2 regions of the Burkholderia sp. BCC0397 genome follow, and region 1 is predicted to be linked to the other one. Evidence: riboswitches for the same ligand, from Rfam matches in the RefSeq annotation. Region 1 holds a riboswitch; the other holds the start of a gene.
What was found. Region 1 has a riboswitch for cobalamin ahead of cobG (precorrin-3B synthase). Riboswitches for the same ligand answer to the same signal wherever they lie in the genome.

Region 1 (15,326 bases):
CGCCGACGCATTCGGCAATTTCGCGCGCGATCACGTTGACGCCCGTCAGCCCGCCGAGCAGCGGCACGACGGCCGAGCCGTCCTCCGCGACCGCGAGCACCGGCGGCTCGACGCCCTTGTCGGCGAGTGCGGGCGCGAGGCAGCGGATCACGATGCCGGCCGCGCACAGCGCGACGATCGGCAAGCCGCGCGCATAGAGTTCACGCAGGTGCGCGCCGAGTTCGTCGAACGGCACGTCGGCGTCGACGCGCGATGCGAGACCGTGCACCCGTGCACCCGGGTAACGCGCCTGGATACGCCGCGCGGTATCGAGCGCGCCCGCGCCGAGAATCACGATGGCGGGCGGCGTCGTCATCCTTGCCATTTTTCCCCCGGCACGACGAGCAGCGAGAAATACGGCGACGCCATCGGATCGACCTCGTCGAGCGGCACGATGCGCTGGTTCGCCATCGTCGCGCGTTCGACGTACAGCGTGCGCTTCGCGAGCCCGAGTTCGTCGAGCACGCGCCGCACCTTGTCGAAATTGCGGCCGAGCTTCATCACGACGGCCGCGTCGGCCCGCGCGAGCCGCTCGCGCAGTTCGTGTTCGGGCAGCACGCCCGACAGCACCGACAGGCTCTGGTTGCGATAGACGAGCGGCTGGCCGAGCACGGCCGTGCCGCCGAGCATCGCGCACACGCCGGGGATCACCTCGGTGTCGTAACGCGGCGCGAGGCGGTCGTGCAGGTACATGTACGAGCCGTAGAAGAACGGGTCGCCTTCGCAGATCACCGCGACGTCGCGGCCTGCATCGAGATGCGCCGCGACGATCTCGGCCGCGGTGTCGTAGAAATCGGCGATCACCGTCTCGTAGCACAGCGGCGGCGGCAGCGCCTCGGTCGTCACCGGGTAGACGAGCGGCAGTTGCGTCTGCCCGTCGAGCAGGTGCGCTTCGACGATGCCGTACGCGTTGCCTTTCTTGCCCTTCGCGACGAAATACGCGACCACGGGCGCCGCCTGCAGCACGCGTAGCGCCTTGATCGTCATCAGTTCGGGATCGCCGGGGCCGACCCCGACACCGAACAGCCGTCCGCGCGTGCTCGTCATTCGACCTCCGTGGCAAGCGCATTGACCGCGGCGGCGGCCATTGCACTGCCGCCGCGCCGCCCGAGCAGCGCGACGTATGGCACGCCGCGGCTGTCGGCGTCGAGCGTCGCCTTCGATTCGGCCGCGCCGATGAAGCCGACCGGGAAACCGAGGATCAGCGCGGGGCGCGGCGCGCCGGCGTCGATCATGTCGAGCAGGTGGAACAACGCGGTCGGCGCATTGCCGATCACGACGACGCTGCCCGCGAGATGCGGACGCCACAGTTCGAGCGCGGCGGCCGAACGCGTGTTGCCGAGGTGCCGCGCGAGGTCGGGCACCTCCGGCTCGCCGAGCGTGCAGATCACACGGTTGGCCGCAGGCAGCCGTGCGCGCGTGATGCCTTCGGCGACCATCCTCGCGTCGCACAGGATCGGCGCGCCGGCCGCGAGCGCCGCGCGGCCGGCCGCACCGGCGCCGGCCGAGAAGCGCAGGTCGTACACGACGTCGACCATCCCGCACGCGTGGATCACGCGCACCGCGAGTTTCTCGAGATCGGGCGGAACCCGCGACAGGTCGGCCTCGGCGCGGATCGTCGCGAACGACTGGCGGTAGATTTCCTGCCCGTCGCGAATGTAGTCAAGCATCGGTGGTGTCCTGGCTGTGCCGTGCGTCCATGAGTCGGACCGCGGCCTGGTCAATCGTCAGATGGCGCGCGAGCGGGGCGCCGAGGCCCGCGGCCGCGTCGCGCCGGTAAAGGTCGTAGTGCGCGGGCGCCACCGCGACGAGCGTATGTGCGGCCGGGTGCGGCAACGCGCAGTGGCGCTCGCAACCGGTCAGATGCACGTCGAGCGGATGGCCGACGTGCGCGGCGAGCGCAAGCGCGTCGTGTTTCGTGTCGGCGTGCGCTTTCGCGCAGCCCGTGCTGCCGGTGCAGGCGACGAGCGTCGCCAGCGGGTTGGACGCTGCGCATACGAGGCCGAGCGATGCGAGTGCTTCGTGCATCGCCGCTGCGCGCGCGTTCGGCACGCCGTGCATGAACACGCCTTGCCACGGCGTCATCGACAGCGTGCCGTCGCCATCGGCTTCGGCCAGCGCGGCGAGCCGTTCCAGTTGCGCCGCGTCGAGCCGCCCGAGCACGAATTGCGCGCCGACGCTGCAACGCGCCGCGTCGCGCGATGGACGCGCGCCGAAACGCAACGCAGGGTCGGCACGCGTGCGCCGCCAGTCGGCAAGCGCCGGATCGGCCTTGAGCGGAAAGGGCAGGTAGTGCCGGGCGCGCTCGAGCAGCGTGCGTTCGCTGCATGTCGCCAGCAACGCGCGCATCCGCGTGACGTCGGCCGGCGCGAGGTCGAGGAACGCGAGCAGCAGCGCGCGAACCAGCGCGACGCCCTGATCGATTGATACGTCGACCGATGCGGGCCGGTCGCCGTGCGCCACCGGCGGACAGCCGGCCAGCCCTGCCGCGAGACGTACCGCGCCGTCGCCGCGACGCCATGCGGTCAGCCAGATGTCGTGCGGATGATCGAGCGCCGCGACTGCTTCGCCGCCGTCGAGCTGGATCGAGAATTTCGGCGACAGTTCGCCACGGCGCGGCTCGCTCGCCAGCAGGTCGAGCAGCGGCACGGCGAGCGCGTGGCTATCGACGAGTGCGGCGGGGTCGTGCCCGGCGAGCGGGCTGAGCATCACGTTGCGAACGTCGTCGCTCGCCGCCAGCGCGGCCGTATCGGCGGCGGCGTCAGCGCTTGCGCGCGGGCCGAGCCCCGCGTCGAGCAACGCGTGCGCCAGCGCATCGGCCGCGCCGTCGCGAATGCCGCGCAACTGGAGATTCGCGCGATTGGTCGCATCGATCGCGCCGGAATACAGGCGCGCGGCGGCGGCGATCGCGCGCGCCTGGCGCGCATCGAGCCGGCCGCCCGGCAGCTTGATCCGGCACAGCCCGCCGTCGGCGGCCGCGACCACGCGCACGAGCCCCGGGCAGGCCGACGGGCGCACGACGGGCGACGCAGGAATCGAATCGTGGGCGGAATTCAACGGGATACCGGAACAGTGTGGCGCCGCGGCCAACGCATCGGTACACCCCGCCCGACGCCGACTGGCACGCACGCACTTTCTGGCCGGCAGGTCTCCTGGCTGACAGGTCGGCGCCGGCTCCCGGCCTTCCCGGTGAAACCAGTGGCATGAGGGGGGATCGGCTCGCTGTCTACAGTTGCGGGGGCAGCCACAGCGGCGCGCGGTGCGCCCTGTGTTCCCTCTTCGGCCCCGAAGGGCACCGGCGAACGAACGGCCGTAGGATACCCGATTTCGGTCGCGATTCGCGACCGGCTGGCCGTTCGCGGCAAGCGAAGCGGGCAATGGTCGGACGCTGGCGGGCCGGCAGATGAAACGCGGGGTGGAACACGGTACCATGCCGTTTTTTGCAACGCGGATGGCCGCACCGGCGCTTTTACGGCCGCGCGGTGACACGATGAAATCGAACGATAGGGAAGGGTGCATGACGGCGTGGCTGACGGTAGTGGGCATCGGCGACGACGGTTACGCGGGGCTCGGACGCCACGCGCGGCGCGCGCTGCTCGACGCGACGCGCGTGGTAGGCGCGAAGCGGCATCTCGACATGCTGCCCGCGCGGCTGCGGGCCGCGCGCGAAGCATGGCCGTCGCCGTTCGACCTGTCGGGGCTGCTCGCGCGCCGCGGCGCGCCCGTGTGCGTGCTCGCGAGCGGCGACCCGATGCTGTTCGGCGTCGGCGCGACGCTCGCCCGCGAGCTTTCTCCCGACGAATGGCGCGTGCTGCCCGCGCCGTCGTCGCTGTCGCTCGCGGCCGCCCGCCTCGGCTGGGCGCTGCAGGACGTCGGCGCGGTCTCGCTCGTCGGGCGTCCGCTCGCGACACTGGCCCGCCACCTGCTGCCGGGCCGGCGCCTGTTCGTGCTGAGCGCCGACGGCCGCACGCCGGCCGCCGTCGCGGTCGAACTCGCGGCACGCGGCTTCGGGCCGACGCGCGTCAGCGTGTTCGAACATCTGGGCGGCCCGCTCGAGCGGCGTATCGATGGCCTCGCGCAAGACTGGAACGTCGACGAAACGGCTGCGCTCAATCTCGTCGCGCTCGACTGCCGGGCGGGCGCCGACGCGCCGCGCCGCGCGCTCACGCCCGGCCTGCCCGACGACGCGTACCGCCACGACGGCCAGCTCACCAAGCGCGACCTGCGCGCGATGACGCTCGGGCGCCTCGCACCCGCGCCCGGCGAACTGCTGTGGGACGTCGGCGCCGGCAGCGGCTCGATCGGCATCGAATGGATGCGCGCGCATCCATCCTGCCAGGCGATTGCGATCGAAGCGCATGCGGAGCGGCAGCGCTTCATCGAACACAACCGCGATACGCTCGGTGTGCCGGGCCTGCAACTCGTTGCGGGCCGTGCGCCCGATGCGCTTGCGGGGCTCGCCGCACCCGACGCGATCTTCATCGGCGGCGGCGCGACGGCGCCCGGCGTGCTCGACGCGTGCTGGGCGTCGCTGAAACCCGGCGGACGGCTGGTCGCGAACGCGGTCACGCTGCAGGGCGAGATGGCGCTCGCCGCGTGGCGCGATGCGCATGGCGGCACGCTCACGCGCGTGTCGCTCGCGCATGCCGAACCACTCGGCCGCTTCGACACGTGGCGGCAGCCGCTGCCGGTCACGCTGTACGACGTGCGCAAGCCCGACGCGGCCGACACGGCCGGCTCGTCGAATATGTCGATTCCATCGAACGCAACGGACGCGTGATGCGCGACGAAACCCCCGAACGGCCCGCGCCGCTGCGCTTCGGCTACACGACCGGTAGCTGCGCGACCGCGACGTCGCTCGCGGCCGCGCGGCTGCTGCTCGCGGGCCAGGCGGACGACGCGGTCGAGATCGTGCTGCCGAAGGGGCAGCGCGTGATGATGCGGCTCGAATTCTGCCGCGCCACGGCCGACGGCGCCGAAGCCGGCACGATCAAGGATGCCGGTGACGATCCGGACGTCACGCACGGCGCGCTGATCTTCGCGCGCGTCGCGCTCGCGGCCGCGCCCGGCGTGCGCTTTCATGCCGGGCCGGGCGTCGGCACGGTCACGCGCGCGGGGCTCACGCTGCCGGTCGGCGAACCGGCGATCAACCCGGTGCCGCGCCAGATGATGACCACGCATCTGGAAGCGCTTGCAGCCGAGCACGGCTACGCGGGCGGCTTCGACGTGACGATCGGCGTCGAAGGCGGCGAGGCGCTCGCGCTCAAGACGATGAACCCGCGCCTGGGTATCGTCGGCGGGCTGTCGATCCTCGGCACGACCGGCATCGTGCGGCCGTTCTCGTGCTCGGCCTATATCGCGTCGATCCACCAGGGCATCGACGTCGCACGCGCGAACGGCATCGAGCATATCGCCGCGTGCACGGGCAATACGAGCGAGGACGCGATGCGCGCGCACTATCATCTGCCCGACATGGCGCTGGTCGAGATGGGCGATTTCGCGGGCGCGGTGCTCAAGCACCTGCGGCGCGCGCCGATCGCGCGGCTGTCGATGTGCGGCGGCTTCGGCAAGCTCAGTAAGCTCGCGGCCGGCCACCTCGACCTGCACAGCCGCCATTCGAGCATCGACCTGCCGCTGCTCGCGCAGTGGGCGGCCGAGGCCGGCGCGAGCGATGCGCTGCAAGCCGCGATGCGCGCCGCGAACACGAGCCAGGAAGCGTTGAAACTGGCGCAGGCCGACGGCGTGCCGCTCGGCGATCTCGTCTGCGCGCATGCGTTGCAGGTGGCGCGCGACATCGTGCCGCCGTCGGTCGCGGTCGAGATGTTCGCGATCGACCGGCAGGGCCGCTTCGTCGGGGAGGCGCGATGAGCCCGCGCATCCTGCTGCTCGGCGGCACCGGCGATGCGCTGAAAATCGCGCGCGTGCTCGGCCAGCATCATGTCTATAGTCTTGCCGGCCTCGGCAAGACGCCCGACGATTTGCGCTGCGACGTGCGCGTCGGCGGTTTCGGCGGCACAGCCGGGCTCACCGCGTATCTTCGCGACGCCGGCATCGGCCTCGTGATCGACGCAACGCATCCGTACGCCGCGCAGATCAGCGCGAACGCCGCAGCGGCGACGCGCGACGCAGGCGTGCCGCTCTGGGCGCTGCGCCGCGCGCCGTGGACGCCGCAGCCGGGCGACGACTGGCGGATGGTCGACGACTGGGCCGGCATCGAAGCCTCGCTTGCACCGTTCAGGCGGCCGCTGTTCACGCTCGGCCGCGAACCGCTCGCGCATCTCGACGCGATCCCGCCGCACCAGTTCTGGCTCGTGCGCTGCCTCGATGCGCACCCCGGCAACGCCCGCGCTCAGATCGTCGCCGCGCGCGGGCCGTTCACGCCCGACGGCGAGCGCGCGCTGTTCGCGCTGGCGGGCATCGACGTCGTCGTCAGCAAGAACAGCGGCGGCGCGGCCACCGAGGCGAAGCTCGACGTCGCGCGCGAACGCAGGCTGCCGGTCGTGATGCTGCGCCGGCCGCCGCTGCCCGACGCCGACCGCACGTTCGACTCGGTCACGGTACTCATCGACGCACTCGATCCGGCCGCGCGCGCCTGACGCGACGCAGCGGTCATCCCACGAATTGACGGAGAAATTTCGATGACGGTGTATTTCATCGGCGCGGGCCCCGGCGACCCGGAGCTGATCACGGTGAAGGGCCAGCGCCTCGTGCACACGTGCCCGGTGATCCTGTATGCGGGCTCGCTCGTGCCGGCCGCCGTGCTCGACGGTCATTGCGCGGAGCAGGTCGTCAACACGGCCGAACTCGACCTCGATGCGATCGTCGCGCTGCTCGCCGCCGCGCATGCGAACGGGCAGCACGTCGCGCGCGTGCATTCGGGCGACCCGTCGCTGTACGGCGCGATCGGCGAGCAGATCCGCCGCCTGAAAGCACTCGGGATTCCATACGAAATCGTGCCGGGCGTGACGGCCACGGCCGCGTGCGCGGCGACGCTCGGCGTCGAGCTGACGCTGCCCGGCGTCGCGCAGACGGTGATCCTCACGCGCTTCGCGGGCAAGACGACGATGCCGGAAGGCGAAGCGCTCGGCTCGCTCGCCGCGCATCGCGCGACGCTCGCGATCCATCTCGGCGTGCGCCATCTCGCGCGCATCGTCGACGAAGTGCTGCCGCATTACGGCGCCGATTGCCCGGTGGCGGTGATCTATCGCGCGAGTTGGCCCGACGAGGAACGCGTGACGGGCACGCTGGCCGACATCGTCGGCAAGGTGCAGGGCACGCGGATCGAGCGCACCGCGCTGATCCTGATCGGGCGCGTGCTCGACGCCGAAGGGTTCGCGGATTCGACGCTGTACGCGAGCGCGGGCTGAGCCCGCACGAACCAACCGGTACTTTCGCGCAGGCCGGGCCACTTCGCGCGATCACGACGCGCAAGCCACCTCACAAGGACAACGTTGAATGGATACCCGTATTCGATCCGGCATGTTCGGCATCGTGGGATTGACGGTCGCGCTGCTGGCGGCATCCGCGGTCCATGCCGCCGGTGAAGTCACCGAAGCCCGCGCCGTGCCTTTCGTCGAAGTCGCAAAAACCGCCGTGTCCGATCGCGACTGGCCGCGCAAGCTTTGCGAGTTGGCGTCGGCATCGTGCGGCGTCGTCGGGCAGTCCGCCGACGCGGACAACGCACCGTCGCTGTACCGTGCCCGGAACGACGCGTCGGGCATTTACTACGCGATCCTGCCGGGCCCGCAGTTGCTGAAAGCGAGTTTCACGCCCGTCGCAGGCTGGAAGGTCGTGCAGCGCTGGGATTTCTCCGACTACCAGTCCGTTGACCGGGTCGACGGCGACGGCGAGCCGCCGCCGCTTCGAATCTATCCCGCGCTGTACCCGTTGGGCGGCGAACGCTTCTCGGTCGCGGTGCTCGCGGGTTGGTCCGAAAGTTATTCAGGCGGTGGGGGAAGCTGGGAAACCGCCGATTTCGTCGAATTGCGGCCGAACGGCGAACATGCCCGCACACCGCGCGTATCGACGCTCCCGTTCAGCTGCAACAAGCAGATTCGAGCCTGCTTCACCGAGCACGACTATCAGCACTCACCGCATTGCAGCGAGGACTTCGACGGTTCGCTACGGCTGCGCTTCGTGCCCGGTGCAAGCGCCGGCAATCTCGACTGGATCGCCACCTGGAAAGAGCGTCATTGGCCGGGCCAGGAACCGCAAAGCAAGACTGGGCATACGTCGGTTTCCGTCACGTTGCCGTTCGGACGAGACCCGGTCGCCGCAGGCAACGCGCTGCGCGGCAAGATCTCGTTTTGCGAGCCGGTCAACTGAGCGGCGGCCGACGCTATGCGCGCGCGGCGTGCAGCACCCGCTTCGGCGCAAACCCCGCCGCCAGCGCGAACAGCGCGACACACAGGCACGCCATCGCGACCCACGCGGGCGTCAGGTCCGCGAGATGCTGGCGCACGATGCCGGCCGCGAAAGGAAACAAGCCGGCGACCAGGTAGCCGATCCCCTGCACGAACCCCGTCAGCGACGCGGCATCGGCCGGCGTCGCCGCATGGTCGACCGTGACGATCAGCGACAGCGGAAACAGCGCGCCGATCCCCGCGCCGAGCAGCAGCGCGGCCGGCAACGCGAGCGCGTCGGGCGCGGCCAGCATCACCAGCAACCCGGCGAACAGCGACGCGATCGCCGCATGCAGCGCGGGCCGGCGGTCGGGCAGGCGGTCGATCGTTGCGGCAATCGTCAGCCCTGCGACGACTTCCGCGAGCGTCACGCCGCCGAGCAGGCTGCCAGCCGCGGTCGGCGACCAGCCGAGCCGCATGTAGTACGGCGGCAGCCACGCGAGCACGAGCGTGTAAGCGCCCGTCGCGATGCCGAAGAACAGCGCGAGCCGCCATGCGCGCGGCGAACGCGACGGCCGCTCACCCGATACCGACACCGGCCCGCCGGCCAGCGCGTCGCCGCCACGGCTGGCCAGCGGCCAGGCCAGTGCGGCGACCGCTGCCGGCAACGCCCAGCCCGCGAGCGCCGCGAGCCAGCCCCAGCGCGCCGCGGCGAACGGCGCGACGACGCTAGCGAGCACCGCGCCGCCCATGATCGACGTCGAATAGACGCCCATTGCGCCGCCGATGCGCGCCGCGAAATGCGCCTTCACGAAGCCGGGCAACAGCGCCTGCACCATCGCGATCCCGACGCCTGCGCAACACGCGCTCGCGAGCAGTAGCCATGCGTGTTGCGCACCGACGCGCGCTGCGCAGGCCAGCCCGATCAACGCGACGCCGAGCCACACGCCGCCCGCGATCCCGGTGATGCGCTGCAGGCGCCGCGCGCTCAGCGCACCGAGCCCCATCAGCAGAATCGGGATCGTCGTCAGCAGGCTGGCCGCACCGTCGCCGATCCCGGTCGCGCGCTGGATCATGTCGAGCAGCGGGCCGACCGCGGCGAGCGCCGGCCGCAGGTTCAGCCCGACGAGCACGATCGCGGCGAGCCGCCATCCGGGGGAAGTGAAGCGCTTCATCGCAGAGCCCTCGATATCGGTGCGCGGCTGCCAGCGAGGCGCCGCGCGTTTTCAGGTAAAGTATCTCGACATCAAGATAAACGGCGATTTATCTCGACGTCAAGATAACTGGTGAGCCGAGGAGGGTTAATGGACCGAGCCGAGCATGCGCTCGCGCAATGGCGCGCCGAGCGTCCGGATCTCGACGCAACGTCGATGGTGGTGATGGGGCGGTTGCAGGAAGCCGCGCTCGTGATCGCGCGCGACCGTCTCAATCCGCTGTTCGCGCGCTACGGCATGCAGCCGGGCGAATTCGACGTGCTCGCGACGCTGCGGCGCAGCGGTGCGCCGTTCGCGCTGACGCCGACCGCGCTGTACGACGCGCTGATGATGTCGTCGGGCGGGATGACCGCGCGCATCGACCGGCTGCAGAAGGCCGGCTGGGTCGAGCGCCGGCCGAACCCGGCCGACGGGCGCGGCACGCTCGTCGCGCTGACGGATGCCGGGCGAGCGCTGATCGATGAAGCGGTTGTTGCGCATATCGACAATCAGCGCGCGCTGCTGGCCGCGTTGTCGGCGGGGGAACAGGCGCAGTTGTCGGAACTGCTGGGAAAGCTGCTGGCGGGGCTGGAAGGTGCGACGCCGGAAGGGGAGGAAGGGACGTCGCGTTGAAGAATGCGTGGTGGAAACGTACGCGGCGGGCAAAAATGTTCTTCGTGAATTTTCGTGGACGTCGCTTGCCGAGCCACAAGCGACGGTCAATCCGCTCCGATGCGGTCGTACAGATGGCTGTCGTCGCGGCGCGGAAGGATTCATGAGAATCGTAAATCTCGCCGTGTCCGGATTCTTCTGTATGGCATTGAACTCACCGTGTGAGCACATTCGTGCACACACGTGCTCGCGCGTTACGGCTTGGAGAGCAGTCGGCCGACCATGGCGTTAACCGCAGTAAGCTGGGAACCCGATTTCACCGCGTAATCGGGACCCGTATAACCGAACCAGTCCCAACAACCTTGCGGATTGAACGGGATCGTGGACGCATTCACCTGCGGATACAGAACGAGGATGTTGTTCGTGTCGGCCCAGTAGTTGTAGTTGGTCTTCTCATAGAAATCGTCGCCAACCACAGCTGCCGACTGCTTGCATCCATGGAATGCGACGTGAACTTTGCACGCCGCTCCCTGATCGCACGACTTAGGCACGTAGACGAATCCCGCGTCCGCCATGCCGGTCGCAGATGCTGCGAATTCGCGCTGACTGAACGGCACGATTCTCCCGGTCAGGCTCTTCGCTGGCGGCTTTAAAGGGCCGTAGATGTACTGCAGCAACGCGCCGGCCTGGTCGTACCTCTGCTTGCCGACCTCGCAGTGGCTGATGTATGGAGGCGCATTGTCAGCACACACGTTGCCGAACGACGGTGTAATGAATGCGTGACCAGCCGGCACGTTATTCACGTACTTCAGGTTCGACGCAGGGACGCCGGCCTCCTTGAAGAACGACACTGTCGAGTCGACTGCCTGTTGGTAGACAACTGTGTCTTTCGTTCCGCTGAACACGTAGATCCGCGCCTTCTGAAGGTTCGATAGTGGGTCAATCTGATTCAGCGAAGCAAAGCCTGCGGCGGCGGTTACCATCAGCGTCGAGTTCGGCGGAACGAACGGTACCTGCCCCATGCAGATCGAGGCGTTAAACAAGTTCCCTGCCGCGCAGTAGTACGGACCGCCGGCGACCACGCCAGCCCCGACTACGGAACCGGAGTACGCGACCTGGTACTGGACCGCCATGAAGGCACCCGACGACAGGCCGGACACCGACGTCTGCGACGGGTCACCGTGGTACGACGGCAGCGCATCAGCGGCCAGCGCGGCATGGGTTAGGGCAGCAGCGAGCGCAAGAGCGGTAATGGCGAGGCGGGGATGCAATTTCATCGTGATACCTCCTGTGGCATAGCGAATGAAACGGACGTCGAGCGAAAGGACGACTTGCTGAGAAACCTTGCCGTTCGTCGCGGCTGTGCAATGCGCTTGGCCCAGTACATTGCGTACGCGGTCACGCATCCCGCACGAAGGGCCGCAACCTCGATCGGACCGACAACAGCCGCTGCGGCGACCACGATATAGGCGACACATCGATGGCCGATTTCCGCGGCTCCGTCACCGTCATGCCGCCACTGTGCCGATCTGGCGCGTTTGAGGGCTTGAGTGGGGTGCGAAATTCGTATGATGAAGCATCATCGACGTAAAAAGACCGTCAACCCCGTATTCTTTTTTGTGTGTGAGATTTGCAACGTCGTCGTATTACTGTCATCCGGGGCATCTAGGCGTCTTCGATTGCGACGCAACGCAATCGACAGTTTTGTACCGTTTTGCATGCAAACTCGACCGGCTCTTGTTGGCCGTAAACAGTCGTTAAATTTTCGCGACGTATCGCAGTAACAAAAGCCGACCGAATGCGTGAATTTCACATCTGCGCGATAACGCACGGATAATTCACTAATTTTGCTAGGGTATTCCTTAGTGCCAATTTTCTAAAAATGTCTATTGTTACAAAGACAATCCGAGTAAAAATTACTTTCCCGACCGAGAATCCATGCTGTTCGAATGGCATATCGGTTTGACTATTGCAGACGGATGCCGACGCCCCACTCTGGAGGAAATTTTGAAAGAACAAAATGCGTTCAGTTATCCTGCATCCAGTCGATATGCCGGACCCGAGTTCGAAGAGTATTGCATTAGCGAACAAAAGTACCTACCGGCAACGAGGGATCGCACACCATGCCTTTCATGTCCACTTTCCAACCTTTGTCAGGCGGGATTCGATGAACAGGTCCGGCGCGTGCAAAAAGGAGAGAACCCAAGCCTTACCGAAGGATGTGCGTTTGATCCAAAAGCCTTGACACCACAGGCACTACTCGAAAGCCTTACGCACGAGCAGAAAGCGTTTGTTATATCCAAGATCCCAACATTTAAATTATCGGAGCCGTTATGAGCCAAGATATTGCTGCGTTGCAATTGGAAGCAAAGAAACAATTGGCGCATAAAACTGATCTCGTATCAAAGCAACAGCTCGAAGCAAAGAAGCAACTAGCGCAAAAAGCCGACTTGGTATCGAGACAGCAGTTGGAAGCGAAGAAGCAGTTGGGGCAGAAAGCTGACCTTCTATCAAGGCAACAGCTCGAGGCAAAAAAGCAACTGGCTCAGCGTTCCGATTGATTGCTATCGGCCAACTTGAGAAGGCGCCCCGTTACTGTCAAGCTGGGCGGTGCGCCTTTCGACATTCAAGCGTCCCCATCTGGCAGGTTCCAGAGCGAACCAACCGTCTGAATGACGGCTCTCCGGAATCGGCGGGTGACCGCTCCTGGCCAAACACCGACAGTCTTCCCAGCGCTCCCCAAAAATTCACGATGACCCCCAAAAAAACCGCCGCACAATGCGGCGGGCGTCGCAGGTCGCGGGCCGCACGTGGTGCGCCCGCGTAACCGATCAGCCGCGCACCGGGATGTTGAGCCCGCGCGCAACGGCCGGCCGCGCAACAAACGCGTCGAGCGCGCGCTTGACGTGCCGGAATTCGCTGAACCCGACCAGATCGCCCGCCTCGTAGAAGCCGACCAGGTTGCGCACCCACGGGAAGATCGCGATATCGGCGATCGTGTAGCTATCGCCCATCACCCACTGGCGGTTCGCGAGATGCGCGTCGAGCACGCCGAGCAGGCGCTTCGACTCGTCGACGTAACGGTCGCGCGGACGCTTGTCCTCGTAGTCGCGGCCGGCGAACTTGTGGAAGAAGCCGAGCTGGCCGAACATCGGCCCGATGCCGCCCATCTGGAACATCACCCACTGGATCGTCTCGTAGCGACCCGCGAGATCCTTCGGGATCAGCTGGCCCGTCTTGTCCGCGAGATAGATCAGGATCGCGCCCGATTCGAACAGCGGCAGCGGCTGCCCGTCGGGGCCGTTCGGATCGATGATCGCGGGGATCTTGTTGTTCGGGTTCAGCGACAGGAATTCGGGCGACAACTGGTCGTTCGTGTCGAAGCGCACGAGGTGCGGCTCGTACGGCAGGCCGGTTTCCTCGAGCATGATCGACACCTTGACGCCGTTCGGCGTCGGCAGCGAGTAGAGCTGGAGACGGTCGGGATGCTGGGCCGGCCACTTTTGCGTGATCGGGAAGGCGGACAGATCGGGCATGAAGGTTCGCTCGTCGAAGTGGATGTTCCGCGCTCCGCCGTATCGCCGCGGGTCACACCCGTTCCCGGCGCGGCGGCAGGGGCGGGAGCGATCGCGTCGGCGGGCGGCGGTGCGCGCCGGAAAAACGCCCACTGTAGCCGATCCGCGCATCCGTTGCAGGCGGCGGCCCGGGCCGGCCGACACGCCGGAAACCGAGCGACCGTGCCGGCGCACGTTGCCGCACAACGCCAGCCGCCGCTCGCCGCGAGGGCCCCGTTCGCCACCGGCCGCTCATCCGCGGCCGCTTCCATCGCTCAGAAGTTGTGCCGCAGCCCGACCATCGCGGCCGTCGTGCCGACGCCCGGCGCGACCGGCTGCCCATACACGAGCATCTGGTCCATCGTGCCGCGGTTGTTCACGTGGCCGACCTGCGCATAGACCATCGTCCGCTTCGACAGGCTGTAGTCGGCCGCGAGCACGACCGCCGTCGACCGGTTTTCCGAACGGTTGCGGTCCTTCAGGTAGTACACGGCTGACGTAATCTGCAGCGCGGGCGTGAAGCGATAGCCGACACCTGCCGACAGCATGTCGAGGTTCACCTTGTCCGCATGCGACGGATTCCTGCCGTTGCCGTACGACGCCGACACCGAGAAATCGCGGATCGTGTATTTCGCGCCGACGTAGACGAAGCGATTGTTGTCGATGCCGGTCGGCGCGACGCCCGGCGCCGGATTCGTGTCGTGGCCGTTGTAGTAGACGGCCGATGCATTCAGCCCGTAGTTTGCATACCTGAGCACGACCGATTCGCGCGTGCCGCCCTGGAACTGCCCGGCGACGCCGCCCGGCGCGTATTCGAGCGCGATCGACGCACCCGCGAACGTCGGCGACTGGTAGACGAGCGCATTGCTGTCGTACAGCGCGCCGATCGCGCCGTTGGTGCTCGTGCCCAGCCAGCCCGCGGCGGTATTCAGGCCGAGCCATGCGGTCAGCACGCTGCCGAAGAACTGCGCGTTGCGCACGTCGGTGTCGGCCATCGCGTAGATCATCGGCACGATCTGGCGGCCGGCCGTAAACGAGCCGAACGGGCCCGACACGCCGAGCGACGCGACCTGGTTGAAGATCGCGACGGCGCCCGGCGTGTCGCTCAGCTGCAGCTTGCCGGTACCGCTGTCGAACGAACCCTGCAGCTTGAAGTTGACCTTGTAGCCGCCGCCGAGATCCTCGCTGCCCTTGATCCCCCAGAAGCTCGAATAGATGCCGCCGTCCTTCATCCGGAACACCTTGCCGGTGTTCGGCGCGCTCGGGCTGAACGACGCGGCCGACGTGCTCTGGTACAGCAGGCCTGTGTCGATCACGCCGTACAGCGTGACGGAGGATTGCGCATGCGCGAGCGCCGAACAGCCGGCAAGCGCCGCGAGCACGGCCAGTTTCGTCTTCATCGAAGTCTCCAGGATCGTAATGGACCGGACGGGATCGAGCCCGGCCGGGTGAAGCGGGGAAGCATCGGGGCAGGCGGAAAGGCGCGACATGCGGCGCCGGTGCGAGCCGTGCGGAAAGACTACGCAACGACGAGCGGCCGCTCCCCCCCATGCGCGGGGGGCAGGGTTGCGGAGAATTGGAAGGGG
Region 2 (15,326 bases), on a different contig from region 1:
GACGGCGTCGACGGCCGCGTCCGACAGGCGCTGCAAACCGGAATTGCACGGCGTGATGGTCGAATGGCCGTTCGCGATGCCGACCATCGGCTTGTCGAAATCGTCCTTCTGGTAGCCGAGGGCGTAATACATCGAGCGGTTCGGCGAACGGGCCACGCCTTGCGTGATGTGCTTCGAGCGACGGTTGTACGGCATGGGGGACTCCATCGTTGTGGGGGCGTCGCTCGTGAGGGGCACGCCGGTTCGGATCGAACAAGCATGGAGTTTCCCGATTGGGATGTCCAATATATTATTTGTCGCCTATTAAGTCGTTTTGCGAATGAGTTGAACATGGCCGATCCGATCCCCGACCTGCGCCAGTGGCGCTATTTCGCGACCGTCGCCGACGAGCGCCATTTCGGCCGCGCGGCCGAGCGCCTGTCGATGACGCAGCCGCCGCTGTCGCAGGCGATCCGCGCGCTCGAAGACACGCTGGGCGTCGCGCTGTTCGTGCGCACCAAGCGCTCGGTGGCGCTGACGGCGGTCGGCGCGGCGCTGCTGCCCGACGTGCGTCGGCTGCTGGCGTCGGCCGATGCGCTGCCGCCGCTGGCGCGGCGGCTCGCGCGCGGCGAAGCCGGCTCGCTGTCGCTCGCATTCGTGTCGACCGCCGATTACGGGTTGCTGCCGTCGTTGCTGCGCGCGTTCGGCGCGCGCTATCCGCAGGTGCTGCTGCAGCTCGCGGAAGCGACGAGCGACGTGCAGATCGACGAACTCGTCGCGGGCCGCATCGATGCGGGGCTCGTGATTCCGCCCGTGCCGCCGCGTCACGCGGCCGGGCTGTCGTACCTGCCCGTCGTGCGCGAGCCGCTGGTGGTCGCGATGCCCGCGGGCGCGGCGCCCGATGCGCCCGAGGACGAGCCCGTACAGCTCGCCGATATCGCCGCGTTGCCGCTCGTGATCTTTCCGCGCCGTTTGGCGCCCGGCTTTTATGACATCATTACGGGCTGCTACGGCGCGGCGGGGGAAACTCCGCGCATCGGCCAGGAGGCGATCCAGATGCAGACGATCGTCAGCCTCGTGTCGGCCGGCATGGGCGTCGCACTGGTGCCGCAATCGCTGCGTAACCTGCGGCGCACCGGCGTGGTCTACCGGCCGCTCGCTGGTCACGCACCGGTCGTCGAGACGGGCCTCGTGTGGCGCACCGGTGACGTGAGCCCCGTGCTCGCCGGGTTCATCGATGTCGTGCGTGCGCAGGGGCTTGCCGCGTGACGTGAACGATGGCGCGCGGGCACCGTCCAACGCGCGGTGCTGCGCGCGTGCGACGGCCGTACCGTATTCGAAAACTTCTTCGCTAACCCATGATCATTCACCCGAATTTCGACCCCGTTGCGATCCATCTCGGGCCGCTGGCCGTGCGCTGGTACGGCCTCATGTATCTCGTCGGCTTCATCGCGGCGATCGTCGTCGGCCGGATCCGCCTGAAGCTGCCGCATGTCGCGGCGCAGGGCTGGACCGCGAAGGACATCGACGACATGATGTTCTACGGCGTGCTCGGCACCGTGCTCGGCGGCCGGCTCGGCTATGTGCTGTTCTACAAGGCCGATTTCTACTTCTCGCATCCGCTCGACGTGTTCAAGGTGTGGGAAGGCGGCATGTCGTTTCACGGCGGTTTTCTCGGCGTGACGCTCGCGATGATGCTGTTCGCGTGGCAGCGCAAGCGGCACTGGCTGCAGGTCACCGATTTCGTCGCGCCGATGGTGCCGACGGGGCTTGCAGCCGGCCGGCTCGGCAACTTCATCAACGGCGAACTGTGGGGCCGCGTGACCGATCCGGCGGCGCCGTGGGCGATGCTGTTCCCGGGCGCGATGCGCGACGATGCGGCATGGCTGCCGAAACATCCGGCGCTCATCGAGAAGTGGCATCTCGCCGACGTGTTCATGCAATACCAGATGCTGCCGCGCCATCCTTCGCAGCTCTATGAAATCGCGCTCGAGGGGATCGCGCTGTTCTTCGTGCTGTTCTTGTTCGCGCGCAAGCCGCGGCCGATGGGCGCGATATCCGCGCTGTTCCTGATCGGTTATGGCCTCGCACGTTTCACGGTCGAGTTCGCGCGCGAGCCCGACGACTTCCTCGGCCTGCTCGCGCTCGGCCTGTCGATGGGGCAGTGGCTGTCGCTGCCGATGATCCTCGCGGGTATCGCTTTGCTGGTCTGGGCGTATCGCCGCCGCGCGGCGAACGCGAATGCGGCTGCATGACGCGGTATCGATGTACGCGTGATCGGCGCGTGTATCGGCTACCCGGATGGACATAAAAAACGCCGGCCCTCGGGCCGGCGTTTTGCGTTTCCGACAGTCGCGCGATGCGCGTTACTTCATCTGCACGGAGCCGTTGACGGTGACCGTTACGGTGGCCTTGCCGCCTTCGACCGCGATCGGCGCGCTCATCTTCGCGCTGTCCATCGGCGCCGCGGCCATCGCCATCATGCGCGGGTACGGCTGCACGTTGCGGCCGCTGCCGACGTTCACGTCGCGGATCGTGTAGCTGCCGTAGCCGAACGCCTTCGCGGCTTCGTCCGCGCGGGCGCGGAACGACTTGATCGCTTCGGTCGTGAGCTTCTGCTCGGCCGCGCGCTGCGCTTCCGGCGACAGCGAGAACTCGACGTTCGCGACCTGCATCAGGTTCGACAACTGGCCTGCCAGCTTCGACGCCGCGGCGAAATCGCGCGATTCGAGCGCGACCTCGGTGCGGCCGCGCCATGCGGAGATCTTCCCGTCGCGATCGGTGCTCGGATACACGGAGAACGCGCCAGTGTGCGCGGTGACGCCCGACGCGCCCTTCGCCTGCGACAGGGCCGCGTCCGCGCGCTGGTTCAACTGCGCGGTGAGGCTGCCCGGATCCTTGGCCTGCTGCTCGTAGAACAGCGTGATGTGGATGATGTCCTGCGGCACGTCGGCGCTGGCCTGCGACGACAGCGACAGCACACCCGCCGGCTCCGGAAAGTGCGGGTTCGCCGCCTGGGCGTGCGCGGCGGGCGACGCGAGCGTCAGCGCGACGGGAACGGCGGCGGCGAGGGCGAGCGACAGCGCGAGTGCGGATTTCTTGGTCATTGTTGGCTCCTTGTGCGAGGGCGCGCAGGCGGATCACGCGTGCGCGACGCGGGCGTACCGCGCGAAAAAAACGACAGCCGGCCCGATCGACCGACAGCGGTTGCTTAGGCTGCGCGAAAGCGCCGCGAGTTCCGTTTCGGCAGGCGTACTGACCGGATTTGACCTTTGGCGCGCGCCTACTTCATCAACTTCTCAGTGATGAATCGCCATTCCGCACGCGTGACGGGCGTGATCGACAGCCGGTTGCCGCGGGCGAGCACGCGCATGTCGGCGAGCTCGTCGTGCTCGCGCAGCGCGGCGAGCGGCACGAGCGGCGACTTCTTCACGAAGCGCACGTCGACGAGCAGCCAGCGTGGTGTTTCCTGCGTCGATTTCGGGTCGTAATAGGGGCTTTTCGGATCGAACTGCGTGGGATCGGGGTAGGGTGTCGACGATACTTCGGCGAGGCCGGCGATGCCCGGCTCGGGGCAGCTCGAGTGATAGAACAGCACGCCGTCGCCGATCTTCATCGTGTCGCGCATGAAATTGCGCGCCTGATAGTTGCGCACGCCGGTCCACGGCAGCGAGCGCTGCGGTGCGTTGGCGAGATCGTCGATGCTTGCTTCGTCCGGTTCGGACTTCATCAGCCAGTATTGCATGGATCGTGATCGATGCAGAAAGAGGCGTGAGCGTCTGTTTGCATGCGCGCTCCGCATGCAAACAGACCCTGAAAAAGAAAACGGCACCGGGACTTGCCCGATGCCGTTGGATAGGCCCCCGCCTTGGCCGCTAGGCCGGCATCCTGAACCTGAGGTTCAGAATTGGTCGCAGTTAGCAGCACTTCGGGTACATCAGACAGAGTGACGCGCGCGCCCGTGCTACAAATTTCCGCAACCGTGCACATGGCATTGGTTCAAGGAATATATGACCTTGGCGAACCAGGCAGGGAAGCTGACTGAACTGTGTTTCGATGCGCCAATTTGACCACCGTTGACCGTCGAGATCAAGGGGAATCGACGTATCGATTAAAACGTTACTGCGTCTCGTGCTGTGCGAGCACCGCGCCGAGCTGTTCGTTCATCTGGTGCATTGTACGACGGATTTCCTCCGCCGGAAATGCTTCACCGTGCCGCACGCTCGTTTGCAGCCGCAGCAATTCCGATGCAAGCGACAGCGCCGCCATCACAGCGATGCGATCGGTGCCGCGCACCGAGCTGTTCGAGCGGATTTTCGACATCTCGGCGTCGACGCGCGCGACCGCTTCGAGCAGTGCCGCTTCGGTCTCGGCCGAACAGGCGAGCCGATAGGGCTGACCGAGAATCGAGACTTCGATCTGCTTGGTGCTCATGCATGTTCTCCGTGGCTGGCCGCGTCATCGCCATCCGTGCGCGCCTGCGCATCGAGCAGGTCGAGCTGGTTGTCGGCTTGCTCCGCGCTCTTCGAGCGCGGCAGCTTTTCGAGAATCGCGTTCAGTTTCACCTGGGCGTCGTCGATCTTCGCCGACAGCGTGTCGCGCTCGGCCGCGAGCGCATTGCGTTCGTCGCGCAGCTGCGCGAGTTCCGCGCGGACCGTGTCCGCTTCCGCGCGCAATTGCGCGACCTGCTCCTCGAGCGCGAGCCGTTCCGAGTGATAGCGCTTGTTCAGCGAAATCAGACGGCCAATATTTTGAGATAAAGTTTCGAGTTCGTTGAGCATTTGCTGCGTCCTCTAAAGACCCAGCATTTTAGCGCGGAATAACGTGCAATCCGACATCTGTAACGTTTCCAGTCGTAACACCCCTGCTTCTTGCCGCGAATAAGCGCGTCCCGTGCGGGTCCGGACGCTTCCTTGACGCTCGTGCGACCGGCTCCTAAACTGGCGCCGCCTCGGTGCTCGCGCGCAGGACGCGCGGTTAAACGGGAAGCAGGGTGCGGGCTCCAGGAGCGCGCCAACCTGCGCTGCCCCCGCAACGGTAAGCGGCCGCGTCGCGTGACGCAGGCCGGCTCGGGCGCGTTTCGCGTGCAGGTCGCATGCGGGCGCGGGCCACTGCGCGTCATGGCGCGGGAAGGCGAGCCGGACCGCCGCCAGCCCGGATACCGGCCGAGACGGGGAGCCCGCATGGGCTCCATGACGCGCGGCCTGCGGGGAAGCGGGGCGCGCAATGTTTCACGGAATGTTCTTCGATGCCGACCCCAATCGTCCGCCACGCGCTCCTGTCGCGCCCGGCCGGCTCCCGCAAGCGGATGCGCCGCGCGTCGTGCGCGCGGCCGTGCGCGGCATGAGCGCCGCGCGCGCCGCCGTGATCTGGGCCGCGCTGGCCGCGGTGGTCACGCTGCTGTTCGTCGCGTCGCTGTCGATCGGCAGCGTGCCGATGTCGCCGTGGCAAGCGCTTGCGTCGCTCGTGCCGCACGGCGGCGATAGCCTGTTTGCCGATATCGTCCGGACGCTGCGCGTGCCGCGCGCGCTCGCGGGTTTCGCGTGCGGCGCGCTGCTCGCACTGGCCGGCGCGTTGTTGCAGGTGCTGCTGCGCAATCCGCTCGCGGAGCCGTACGTGCTGGGTGTGTCCGGCGGCGCGGCCGGCTTTGCGCTCGTCGCGATGATCGCGGGCGGCGCATGGTGGCTCGTCGATGCGTCGGCGTTCGCCGGTTCGCTCGTCTCGGTCGCACTCGTGCTCGGTCTCGCAAGGCGCGAGCTGTGGCGCGGCGAATCGCGCGACGCATCGCCGCGGCTGCTGCTCACCGGCGTCGTGATCGCGGCGGGGTGGGGCGCGCTCGTCACGCTGTTGCTGTCGCTCGCGCCCGACGCGCGGCTGCGCGGCATCATCTTCTGGCTGACGGGCGACCTGAACGGCGCGACGGCGCCGTGGTTCGCGTGGGGCGCGCTGTTGCTGAGCGCATGCGTCGCGCTGCCGGCCGCGCCGCAACTGAACGTGCTGCTGCGCGGCGACGCGACCGCACAGGCACTCGGCGTGCCGGTCGCGCGCCTGCGCGTGCGGATCTATCTCGTCGCGTCGCTGGCCGCCGCGGCCGCCGTGACGACGGCCGGCATGATCGGCTTCGTCGGGCTCGTCGTGCCGCATGCGTTGCGGCTCGCGTTCGGCAACGACCAGCGGATGCTGCTGCCGGCCGCGATGCTCGCGGGCGGCGGCGGCGTGATGGCGGCCGACCTGCTCGCGCGCACCGCGATCGCGCCCGCGCAATTGCCGGTGGGCGTGATGACCGCGTTGATCGGCGTGCCGGTGTTCCTGTGGATGTTGCTGAGGAGGCCGATGCGATGACGGGCACCGCCGCACCGCACGCCGCTGCCGGCGACATGCACTACATGGCCGTCGATCTGACGCTGAAGGCCGGCGCGCGCACGCTGCTCGACCGCTTCACGCAGGCGTTCCGCCCCGGCGAGATCTGGTGCGTCGCCGGCCCGAACGGCGCGGGCAAGACGACGCTGCTCGCCACGCTCGCGGGATTGCAGCCGCCGGCCGGCGGACACGTCGAGATCGATGGCCGGCCGCTTGCCGCGTGGCGCCCCGAGCAACTCGCGCAGCGCCGCGCGCTGATGCCGCAGCAATTGCACGATGCGTTCAGCGCGACCGTGTTCGACACGGTGCTGCTGAACCGCTTTCCGTATCTCGGCGGCTGGGGCTGGGAGCGCGACGGCGACCGCACGGCCGCGCGCGACGCGCTCGCGACGTTCGACCTGACCGCGCTCGCGTCGCGCGACGTGATGTCGCTGTCGGGCGGCGAGCGGCAGCGCGTCGCGCTGGCCGCGACGCTGTGCCAGGACGCGCCGCTGATGCTGCTCGACGAACCGCTCGCGCATCTCGACCTGCATCACCAGATCGACTGCCTGACCGCGCTGGCCGAGTGGCTCGCGGCAGGCCCGCGCACGGTGATGTTTTCGTGTCACGACCTGAACCTCGCGCGGCGTTTCGCGACGCATGCGCTGTTGCTCGACGGCCGCGGCCATGCGTGGGCCGGCCCCGTGCACGACGTGCTGACGCCCGAGCGCGCGAGCGACGCGTTCGGCTATCCGCTCGTGCTGATCCGCGAGAACGGCCGCGATGCGCTGCTGCCGGCATGGCCTGCGCGACAATGACCCTTCCTGTTCCGATTTTTCCGATGCGCGGCGCATGCCGCGCGCACGACACGGCTCCTCGATGACCACTTCGACTCATTTCCCGCCCGCGATCGCGCCGCTCGACGACGCATTGCGCAAGCGCCTGCAGCATGTGATCGACCACAAGACCAAGCCGCCCGGCAGCCTCGGCCAGCTCGAGGCGCTCGCGCTGCAGCTCGGCCTGATCCAGCGCACCGAGCGGCCGGTCGTGCAGCGTCCGGTGACGATCGTGTTCGCGGGCGACCACGGAATCGCGGCCGAGGGCGTCAGCCCTTATCCGCAGGCGGTGACCGCGCAGATGGTCGCGAACTTCCTGGCCGGCGGCGCGGCGATCAACGCGTTCTCGGGCGTCGCGCAGAGCACGCTCGAGATCGTCGATGCGGGCGTCGCGTCGCCGCTGCCGCTGTCGGACCGGCTGGTGTCGCTGCCGGTCGCGCGCGGCACGCGCAACTTCGCGGCGGAACCGGCGATGACGCGTGAAGAAGCGATGACGGCGCTGGCCGCCGGCGCGGCGCGCGTCCGCCTGCACGCGTCGCTCGGCACGAACGTGATCGGCTTCGGCGAGATGGGGATCGCGAACACGTCGTCGGCCGCCTGCCTGATGAGCCGCCTGCTCGACGTGCCGATCGACGCATGCGTCGGCCGTGGCACGGGCCTCGACGACCAGGGCCTCGCGCACAAGCGCGCGGTGCTCGGCCGCGCGCTCGTCAAGCACTCGCATGCGATCGCGCCACTCGACGTGCTCGCGACGTTCGGCGGCTTCGAGATCGCGATGATGACGGGCGCGTACCTCGCGGCCGCGAGCGAGCGGATGACGATCCTCGTCGACGGCTTCATCGCGACCGCCGCGCTGCTCGTCGCCGAGCGCATCGCGCCCGGCGTGCGCGACTACTGCGTGTTCTCGCATACGTCGCACGAGGCCGGCCATCGGCGCATGCTCGAGCATTTCGGCGCGAAGCCGCTGCTCGCGCTCGACCTGCGGCTCGGCGAAGGCACCGGCGCCGCGCTCGCGCTGCCGCTGGTGCGCGCGGCGGCCGCGTTCCTCAGCGAGATGGCGAGCTTCGAGTCCGCCGGCGTCGACAATCGTGACGCCTGAGCGCACGCGCGGCATGCGGGACGAACTGCGCTACTTCTTCGTCGCGCTCGGCTATTTCACGCGCGTGCCCGTGCCGCGCTCGATCGGCTATGCGGCCGGCGATCTCGACCAGGCCGCGCGCTATTTCCCGCTCGTCGGCGCGTGCGTGGGCGCATGGGGCGCGCTCGTCTATCTCGTCGCGCTGCGCGCGCTGCCCGTGTCGATCGCGGTCGGGCTGTCGATGGCCGCGACGCTGCTCGCGACCGGCGCATTTCACGAAGACGGCCTCGCCGACAGTTGCGATGCGTTCGGCGGCGGTTACACGCGCGACGACGTGCTGCGCATCATGCACGATTCGCGGATCGGCACGTTCGGCGCGGTCGCGCTCGTGATCGCGCTCGGCTTGAAATGGCAGGCGCTGACGTCGATGCTGCCGCTGCGCGCCGCATGGACGATGATCGCCGCGCATGCGGCGAGCCGCGCGATGGCCGTGAGCCTGCTGATGTCGCTCGACTACGTGCGGCCCGAAGGCAAGGCGAAGCCGGTTGCGCAACGGATGGGCGCACGCGCGGCGTGCGTCGCGGCGGTGTTCGGACTGCCGTGGCTGTTCTGGCCGGACTGGCGCATGGGCGTTGCCGCATGCGTGGCGCTCGTGCTCGTGCGCGCGTGGGCGGCCCGCTATTTCGTGAAGCGGATCGGCGGTTATACGGGCGACTGTCTCGGCTTCACGCAGCAACTGGGCGAACTGGCGATCTATCTCGTGGTGCTCGGATGGACGTCGTCCTGATCCGCCATCCGGCCGTCGGCATCGAGCCTGGCATCTGCTACGGGTGCAGCGACGTGCCGCTCGCCGAATCGGCCGATCGCGGTGCGCAAGCCGTGCGTGCGCATCTGTCGACACTCGGCGCGCCGTTGCCCGACCAGGTCTGGACGAGCCCGCTGACGCGCTGCGCCTCGGTTGCCGAGCGGCTCGCGCGGGCATGCGACGTGCCGCTGCGGCGCGATGCCGACTGGCAGGAAATGGACTTCGGCGCGTGGGAAATGCAGCGCTGGGACGATATCGACCGCGCGGCACTCGATGCGTGGGCGGCCGACCTGATGCATGCATGCGCGCACGGCGGAGAAAGCGTGGCGCGATTCGTCGCGCGGATTGCACGGCAGGCCGATGCGCTTGCGGAGTTCGACGGGCCGCAATGGGTCGTCACGCATGCGGGCGTGATCCGCGCATTCGCGTCGCATGTCTTGCGCGTGCCGCTCGATACGTTGTTGTCGCGGCCGGTGCCGACGGGCGGAGCCGTCTGGCTGCGCGCGGAGGGTGACGCGCAAGCATGGGAAGTCGTGCACTGGGACGCATAGGCGCACGTGCGTCTGCAGGTGAATGACGCTGTGCACGATCGATCTGTCTCGGCCGCCGGACGCATCCGGCATCGGTGCGCGATGCACTTGCCAGCCGCTGGAAATCAGCGCGCCGGCCGCCGCGCACGCGCGGCATCCAGATCCTCGCACAGCGTGGCCGCGCCCTGCGCGATCCGCGGCGACGGCCGCGTCAGTAGATCGCCGTCGATCGCGAACAGGTTGTGGCGCGCCACGGCCGTCAGCGCGGGCCACGCGCGCCAGCGCGCGAGGCTCGGCAGCGGTTCGCTCGAACGGGTCGCACCGGCACTCGTCGTCACGATCGCTTCCGGATTCGCCGCGAGCACGGCCTCGTCGGTCACGGCGGGCGCGAGCGGCTTGAGCGACGCGAACACGTTGCGGCCGCCGCAGAGTTCGAACACTTCGTTGATCAGGTGCGTGCCGTTGAGCGTCGTCAGCGGGCGGTCCCACACCTGGAAGAACAGCGTGACGGGCGGGCGTGCCGCGTAGCGTGCGCGTAGTGCCGCGATGTCGTGCGTCAAGGCGGCCGCGGCGGCATCGGCAGTCGGTTGCGTGCCGAGCAGCGTGCCGAGCCGGCGCAGCGACGACGACACGTCGTCGAGATGCTTCGGTTCGCTGAAGAACAGCGGGATGTGCAGCGCGCGCAGCGCGTCGGTCTGCCGCTCGGCGTTGCCGTGCCGCCAGACGACGATCAGGTCGGGCTTCAGCGCGGCGATTCGTTCGAGATCGAGCGCCTTGTTGTCGCCGACGCGAGGCACCGCTTGCGCGGCGGCCGGATAGTCGCTGTACGTGACGGTGCCGACGAGCTTCGCGCCGCCGCCCGCCGCGTAGACGAGCTCGGTCGCGTGCGGCGCGAGGCTGATCACGCGCTGCGCGGGCGCGGGCAGCGTGACCGTATTGCCGGCGTCGTCGCGCGTCGTGACATCGGCGTGGACGAGCGGCGCGTGAGCGAGCGCGGCCAGCAGCGCGGCCGGCGCGAGCCGGCGGAACAGGCGTGGACTCATGCCGAGGCTCGCTGCAGCAGCGGCACGCAATGCGCGAGCGCATCGCCGAGGCGCTGCCATTCGGCTTCGCTGCCTGGCAGGCCGACGCGCACGCTCGACGGGGTCGGGAAGTGCCGCGTCCAGATGCCGCGCGCCGCGAGCGCCGCATGCAGCGCCGCGGCGCGCGGGTCGTCGGTCCAGCTGAAGAGTGGTGTGGCATGAACCGCGAAGCCGTGCGCGCGCAGCAGCGCGGCCAGTCGTTCGCCGTCGGCCGCGAGCCGCTCGCGGGTAGCCGCTTGCCACGCACGATCGGCGAACGCCGCGGCGACCGCGTGGCGCGCGGGGCCGCCGACCGTCCACGTGCCGAGCCGGTCGCGCAATGCGACGATTTCGTCGGGGCATGCGAGCACGAAGCCCGCGCGGATTCCGGCGAGCCCGAAGAACTTGCCGACCGAGCGCAGCACGACGAGCCCCGGACGATCGACCTGCGGCGCGAGCGATGGCGCGGCGCCCGTATCGGCGAACGCTTCATCGACGATCAGCGTGCCGCCGCGTGCCGCCAGTTGCGCATGCCAGCCGAGCAGGCGCCTGGTCGGCACGAACTCGGCGGTCGGATTATTCGGATTCCCGACGATGACGTGGCGCAGTGTCGCGGGCAGCGCATCCGCGCGGATGTCGAGCGCGACGACGCGATGGCCGTGGCGCGCGAACGCGGGCGCGTATTCGCCGTACGCGAGCGCCGCGACGCCGGCGTCGCCGGCCGGCAGCAACGCCGGCAACGCGCGGATCGCGGCCTGGCTGCCGGCAACCGGCAGCACGTGCGCGGCATCGGGCGCGTCGTAGTACCGCGCGGCGCAGGCCGCGAGGCCGTCGCCGTCGTCGGGCAGCCGGCGCCATGCGTCGGCCGGCACGGGCGGCACTGGGAAGCCCGTCGGATTGATGCCGGTCGACAGGTCGAGCCACGCGTCGTACGGAATGCCGTGGCGGCGGGCGGCCTCGTGCAGGTTGCCGCCGTGCGCGATGGATGAATCAGACATGATGGGTGGCCATGACGAGTGCGCCGCTCGCGACCAGCAGCGCGAGCCACAGGGCGAGCGTGCGCGTGACGAGCGACAGCGCGGCGACGATGTGAAGGGCGGTGGCCGTGGCGCCGGTGCCGAGCACCGGGCGATCCTCGATCTCGCCGTGATAGACGGCCGGGCCGCCGAGCTGCACGTTCAGGCTGCCGGCGCCCGCGGCCATGACGGGGCCCGCGTTCGGGCTGTCCCAGTGGCGCGCCTGCGTGCGCCAGCAGCGCCACGCGGCGGCGGTGTCGCCGAGCAGCGCGTAGCTCGCGGCGGTGAGGCGCGCGGGAATCCAGTTCAGCGCATCGTCGATGCGCGCGGCGGCCCAGCCGAAGGTCAGGAAGCGCGGCGTGCGGTAGCCCCACATCGCGTCGAGCGTGTTCGCGAGCCGGAACAGCAACGCGCCGGGGCCGCCCGCGACGACGAACCAGAAGAGTGCGCCGAAGATCGCGTCGTTGCCGTTTTCGAGCGCCGATTCGACGGCGGCGCGCGACAGCGCACCTTCGTCCGCGTTGCTGGTGTCGCGCGACACGATGCGCGCGGTCAGCGTGCGCGCCGCGTCGAGGTCGCGCCGCAGCAGCGCGGCGGCGATCGGCGCGACGTGGTCGGCGAGGCTCTTCGCGCCGAGCGCGAACCACAGCAGCGCCACGTGCAGCGCGGCCGCGAACGGCCACGGCAGCACGGAGACGAGCCATGCCGCGACGGCTACCGGCGGCACGACCGCCGCGAGCCACGCGGCGACGCCGACCACGCGGCCGCGCCGGCCCGTGTTCAGCGCGGCTTCGATGCGCGCGGCGAAGCGGCCGAACGCGACGAGCGGATGCCAGCCGGCCGGCTCGCCGATGGCGCGGTCGACGATCGCGGCCGCGACCGCGAGCATCGCGACGACGGGCAGCGACAGCATCAGCATGACGGCGCGCCCGCCTTGAGGTCGAGCGGCAGCCCGGCCACCAGCAGCGTGACGCGCGTCGCGAGCGCGGCGACGCGCTGGTTCAGGCGGCCGAGCTCGTCGACGTAGCGGCGCGTGACCGACCCGAGCGGCACGACGCCGAGCCCGATCTCGTTGCTGACGACGATCACCTTCGCGCGCGCGCCGCGCAACGCGTGCTCGAGCCGCTCGACCTGCGTCGCGTACTGCGCGTCGTCGAGCGGTTCGCCGTCGGCGGGGCACAGCAGGTTCGTGAGCCACAGCGTCAGGCAGTCGACGAGCAGGCACGCGTGCGGATCGTCGAGCCGCGCGAGCGTGCCCGCGAGATCGACGGGCGCGTCGGCGAACCCCCAGTCGGCCGGCCGGCGCGCGCGGTGATGCGCGATGCGCTGCGCGAATTCGGCATCGGCGGCGGTCGCGGTCGCGATGTAGGTGACGGGGCGGCCGCTGTCGGCGGCGAGCCGCTCGGCATGCGCGCTCTTGCCCGAGCGCGCGCCGCCGAGGACGAAGGTGAGGTCGTGCGGAATCATCGCGTGATTGTAACGGCGCGGGCGACCCGCCGCGGGCGATAATGCCGCCTTTGCTTCGCGACGACCTTTTACACGATGAATGCACCCGAGCCGCGGCCGCGCGGCACGCTGATGATCCAGGGCACGACGTCCGACGCGGGCAAGAGCACGCTCGTCGCGGGCCTGTGCCGCCTCGCGCGCCGCGGCGGCGCGCGCGTGGCGCCGTTCAAGCCGCAGAACATGGCACTCAACAGCGCGGTGACGGTCGACGGCGGCGAGATCGGCCGCGCGCAGGCGTTGCAGGCGCTGGCCGCCGGCGTTGCGCCGCATACGGATTTCAATCCGGTGCTGCTGAAGCCGACGAGCGACCGCGGCGCGCAGGTGATCATTCACGGCCAGGCGCGCATGAACCTCGACGCGCGGGCGTATCACGACTACAAGCCGGTCGCGTTCGACGCGGTACTCGAGTCGTATGCGCGTCTGCGCGCCGGTTACGACACGGTGATCGTCGAAGGCGCCGGCAGCCCGGCCGAGATCAACCTGCGCGACGGCGACATCGCGAACATGGGGTTTGCCGAGCGCGTCGACTGCCCGGTCGTGCTCGTGGCCGACATCGATCGCGGCGGCGTGTTCGCGCATCTGGTCGGCACGCTCGCCTGCCTGTCGGACAGCGAGCGGGCGCGCGTGCGCGGCTTCGTGATCAACCGCTTCCGCGGCGACCTCAAGCTGCTCGAACCGGGGCTCGACTGGCTGCGCGCACAGACGGGCAAGCCGGTGTTCGGCGTGCTGCCGTACCTGCACGGGCTGCTGCTCGACGCGGAGGACATGCTGCCCGCGCAGGCGCGCAGCGCCGCCGTGCGCGGCGATGCCGGCGTGTTGCGCGTCGTCGTGCCCGCGCTGCCGCGCATCAGCAACCACACCGATTTCGACCCGCTGCGCGCGCATCCGCAAGTCGAATTCACGTACTGGAAGAGCGGCCCCGTGCCCGACGCCGACCTGCTGATCCTGCCCGGTTCGAAGAGCGTGCAGCGCGACCTCGCGTGGCTGCGCGACGCGGGCTGGGACGCGCTGATCCGGCGCCACCTGCGCTACGGCGGCAAGGTGATCGGTATCTGCGGCGGCATGCAGATGCTCGGCCGCACGCTCGACGATCCGCTCGGCCTCGAAGGCGCGCCCGGCAGCGTGCCGGGGCTCGGGTTGCTCGATTTCGACACGACGCTGCAACCCGACAAGACGCTGAAGAACGTGACCGGGCAACTCGCGCTGCCGGGCGAGCCTGCCGTGCGCGGCTACGAGATCCACATGGGCGACACGCGCGGGCCGGCGCTCGCGACGCCCGCGCTGACGCTGGCCGCCGATGCCGCGCAGGACGGCACGCGTCCCGACGGCGCGAGGTCGGCCGACGGCCAGATACTCGCGACCTACGTGCACGGGCTGTTCGACGCGCCCGACGCCTGCGCGGCGCTGCTCGCGTGGGCGGGGCTCGACGGCGCGGCCCGCATCGACTATCCGGCGCTGCGCGAGGCGTCGCTCGAGCGGCTGGCCGACACGTTCGCCGAGCATCTCGACCTCGACGCGCTGTACGCCGAGTTTCGTTGAGAGCGGGCCGGTCCGCCCTCGCTTTTTCCGCCCGATCGCGTACAACAAAGGAGGGCGGAGGTCCGCCCGAAGGAGGGCGACGATGAGGGCTCGATGGTGGTGGAGCGTGCTGCTTGCGGCGCTGCTGGGCGCGTCCGCGGCCGCGCATGCGTGCGATTCGTATGCGCCGGGCGGCGGCCAGTCCGGCGGCGACGCCACGCAAGGCAAGAGCGGTTACTGAGCAGGATGCAGGGCATGATCGGTCATGCCCTTTTTTTACTTCAATTCGTTCCCAGGTGGAATCAATTTAAGCTGAATGACGTGTTTATCGGCCGAATCGATTCGAATAGAGTGCGATCCATTCCCATCCACTCACGAAGGAATTCGTCATGAATGCCAACCGCCTGAACGATTTCGCCGCGACGCTGCTGCGCATCGCCCTCGGCGTGCTGTACCTCGCGCACGTCGCGCAGAAAGTATTCGTCTTCACGCTGCCCGGCACCGCGCAGTTCTTCGCGTCGATCGGCCTGCCGGCCTGGCTCGCGTACCTGACCACGTTCGTCGAACTGGCGGGCGGCCTGGCGCTGCTCGCGGGGTTCCGCGTGCGCAACGCCGCGCTGGTGCTGCTGCCGTTCATGCTCGGCGCGGTCGCCGCGCA

Region 2: linked by a shared signal. The riboswitch ahead of HWX03_RS22700 (iron ABC transporter permease) and the one ahead of cobG (precorrin-3B synthase) in region 1 are both predicted to bind cobalamin.

What each region holds. Positions count from the first base shown of each region.
Region 1 is NZ_CADFDL010000010.1:113,814-129,139, reverse strand. It holds gene cobJ (precorrin-3B C(17)-methyltransferase) at 1-355, opposite strand, end outside; gene HWX03_RS26565 (precorrin-2 C(20)-methyltransferase) at 352-1,086, opposite strand; gene HWX03_RS26560 (precorrin-8X methylmutase) at 1,083-1,709, opposite strand; gene cobG (precorrin-3B synthase) at 1,702-3,057, opposite strand; cobalamin riboswitch at 3,164-3,354, opposite strand; gene cbiE (precorrin-6y C5,15-methyltransferase (decarboxylating) subunit CbiE) at 3,557-4,819, shown strand; gene HWX03_RS26545 (cobalt-precorrin-5B (C(1))-methyltransferase) at 4,819-5,907, shown strand; gene HWX03_RS26540 (cobalt-precorrin-6A reductase) at 5,904-6,635, shown strand; gene cobM (precorrin-4 C(11)-methyltransferase) at 6,678-7,406, shown strand; gene HWX03_RS26530 (hypothetical protein) at 7,537-8,364, shown strand; gene HWX03_RS26525 (MFS transporter) at 8,378-9,556, opposite strand; gene HWX03_RS26520 (MarR family transcriptional regulator) at 9,686-10,207, shown strand; gene HWX03_RS26515 (PHB depolymerase family esterase) at 10,441-11,463, opposite strand; gene HWX03_RS26510 (hypothetical protein) at 12,125-12,523, shown strand; gene HWX03_RS26505 (hypothetical protein) at 12,520-12,747, shown strand; gene HWX03_RS26500 (glutathione S-transferase N-terminal domain-containing protein) at 13,018-13,722, opposite strand; gene HWX03_RS26495 (porin) at 14,016-15,140, opposite strand.
Region 2 is NZ_CADFDL010000007.1:272,904-288,229, reverse strand. It holds gene ilvD (dihydroxy-acid dehydratase) at 1-195, opposite strand, end outside; gene HWX03_RS22735 (LysR substrate-binding domain-containing protein) at 331-1,248, shown strand; gene lgt (prolipoprotein diacylglyceryl transferase) at 1,338-2,234, shown strand; gene HWX03_RS22725 (SIMPL domain-containing protein) at 2,346-3,086, opposite strand; gene HWX03_RS22720 (EVE domain-containing protein) at 3,263-3,724, opposite strand; RNA gene ssrS (6S RNA) at 3,836-4,017, opposite strand; gene HWX03_RS22710 (cell division protein ZapA) at 4,099-4,413, opposite strand; gene HWX03_RS22705 (ATPase) at 4,410-4,760, opposite strand; cobalamin riboswitch at 4,915-5,164, shown strand; gene HWX03_RS22700 (iron ABC transporter permease) at 5,323-6,321, shown strand; gene HWX03_RS22695 (ABC transporter ATP-binding protein) at 6,318-7,136, shown strand; gene cobT (nicotinate-nucleotide--dimethylbenzimidazole phosphoribosyltransferase) at 7,198-8,253, shown strand; gene HWX03_RS22685 (adenosylcobinamide-GDP ribazoletransferase) at 8,267-9,019, shown strand; gene cobC (alpha-ribazole phosphatase) at 9,004-9,588, shown strand; gene HWX03_RS22675 (cobalamin-binding protein) at 9,693-10,610, opposite strand; gene cobD (threonine-phosphate decarboxylase CobD) at 10,607-11,626, opposite strand; gene cbiB (adenosylcobinamide-phosphate synthase CbiB) at 11,619-12,563, opposite strand; gene cobU (bifunctional adenosylcobinamide kinase/adenosylcobinamide-phosphate guanylyltransferase) at 12,557-13,111, opposite strand; gene HWX03_RS22655 (cobyric acid synthase) at 13,187-14,689, shown strand; gene HWX03_RS22650 (hypothetical protein) at 14,772-14,909, shown strand; gene HWX03_RS22645 (DoxX family protein) at 15,058-15,326, shown strand, end outside.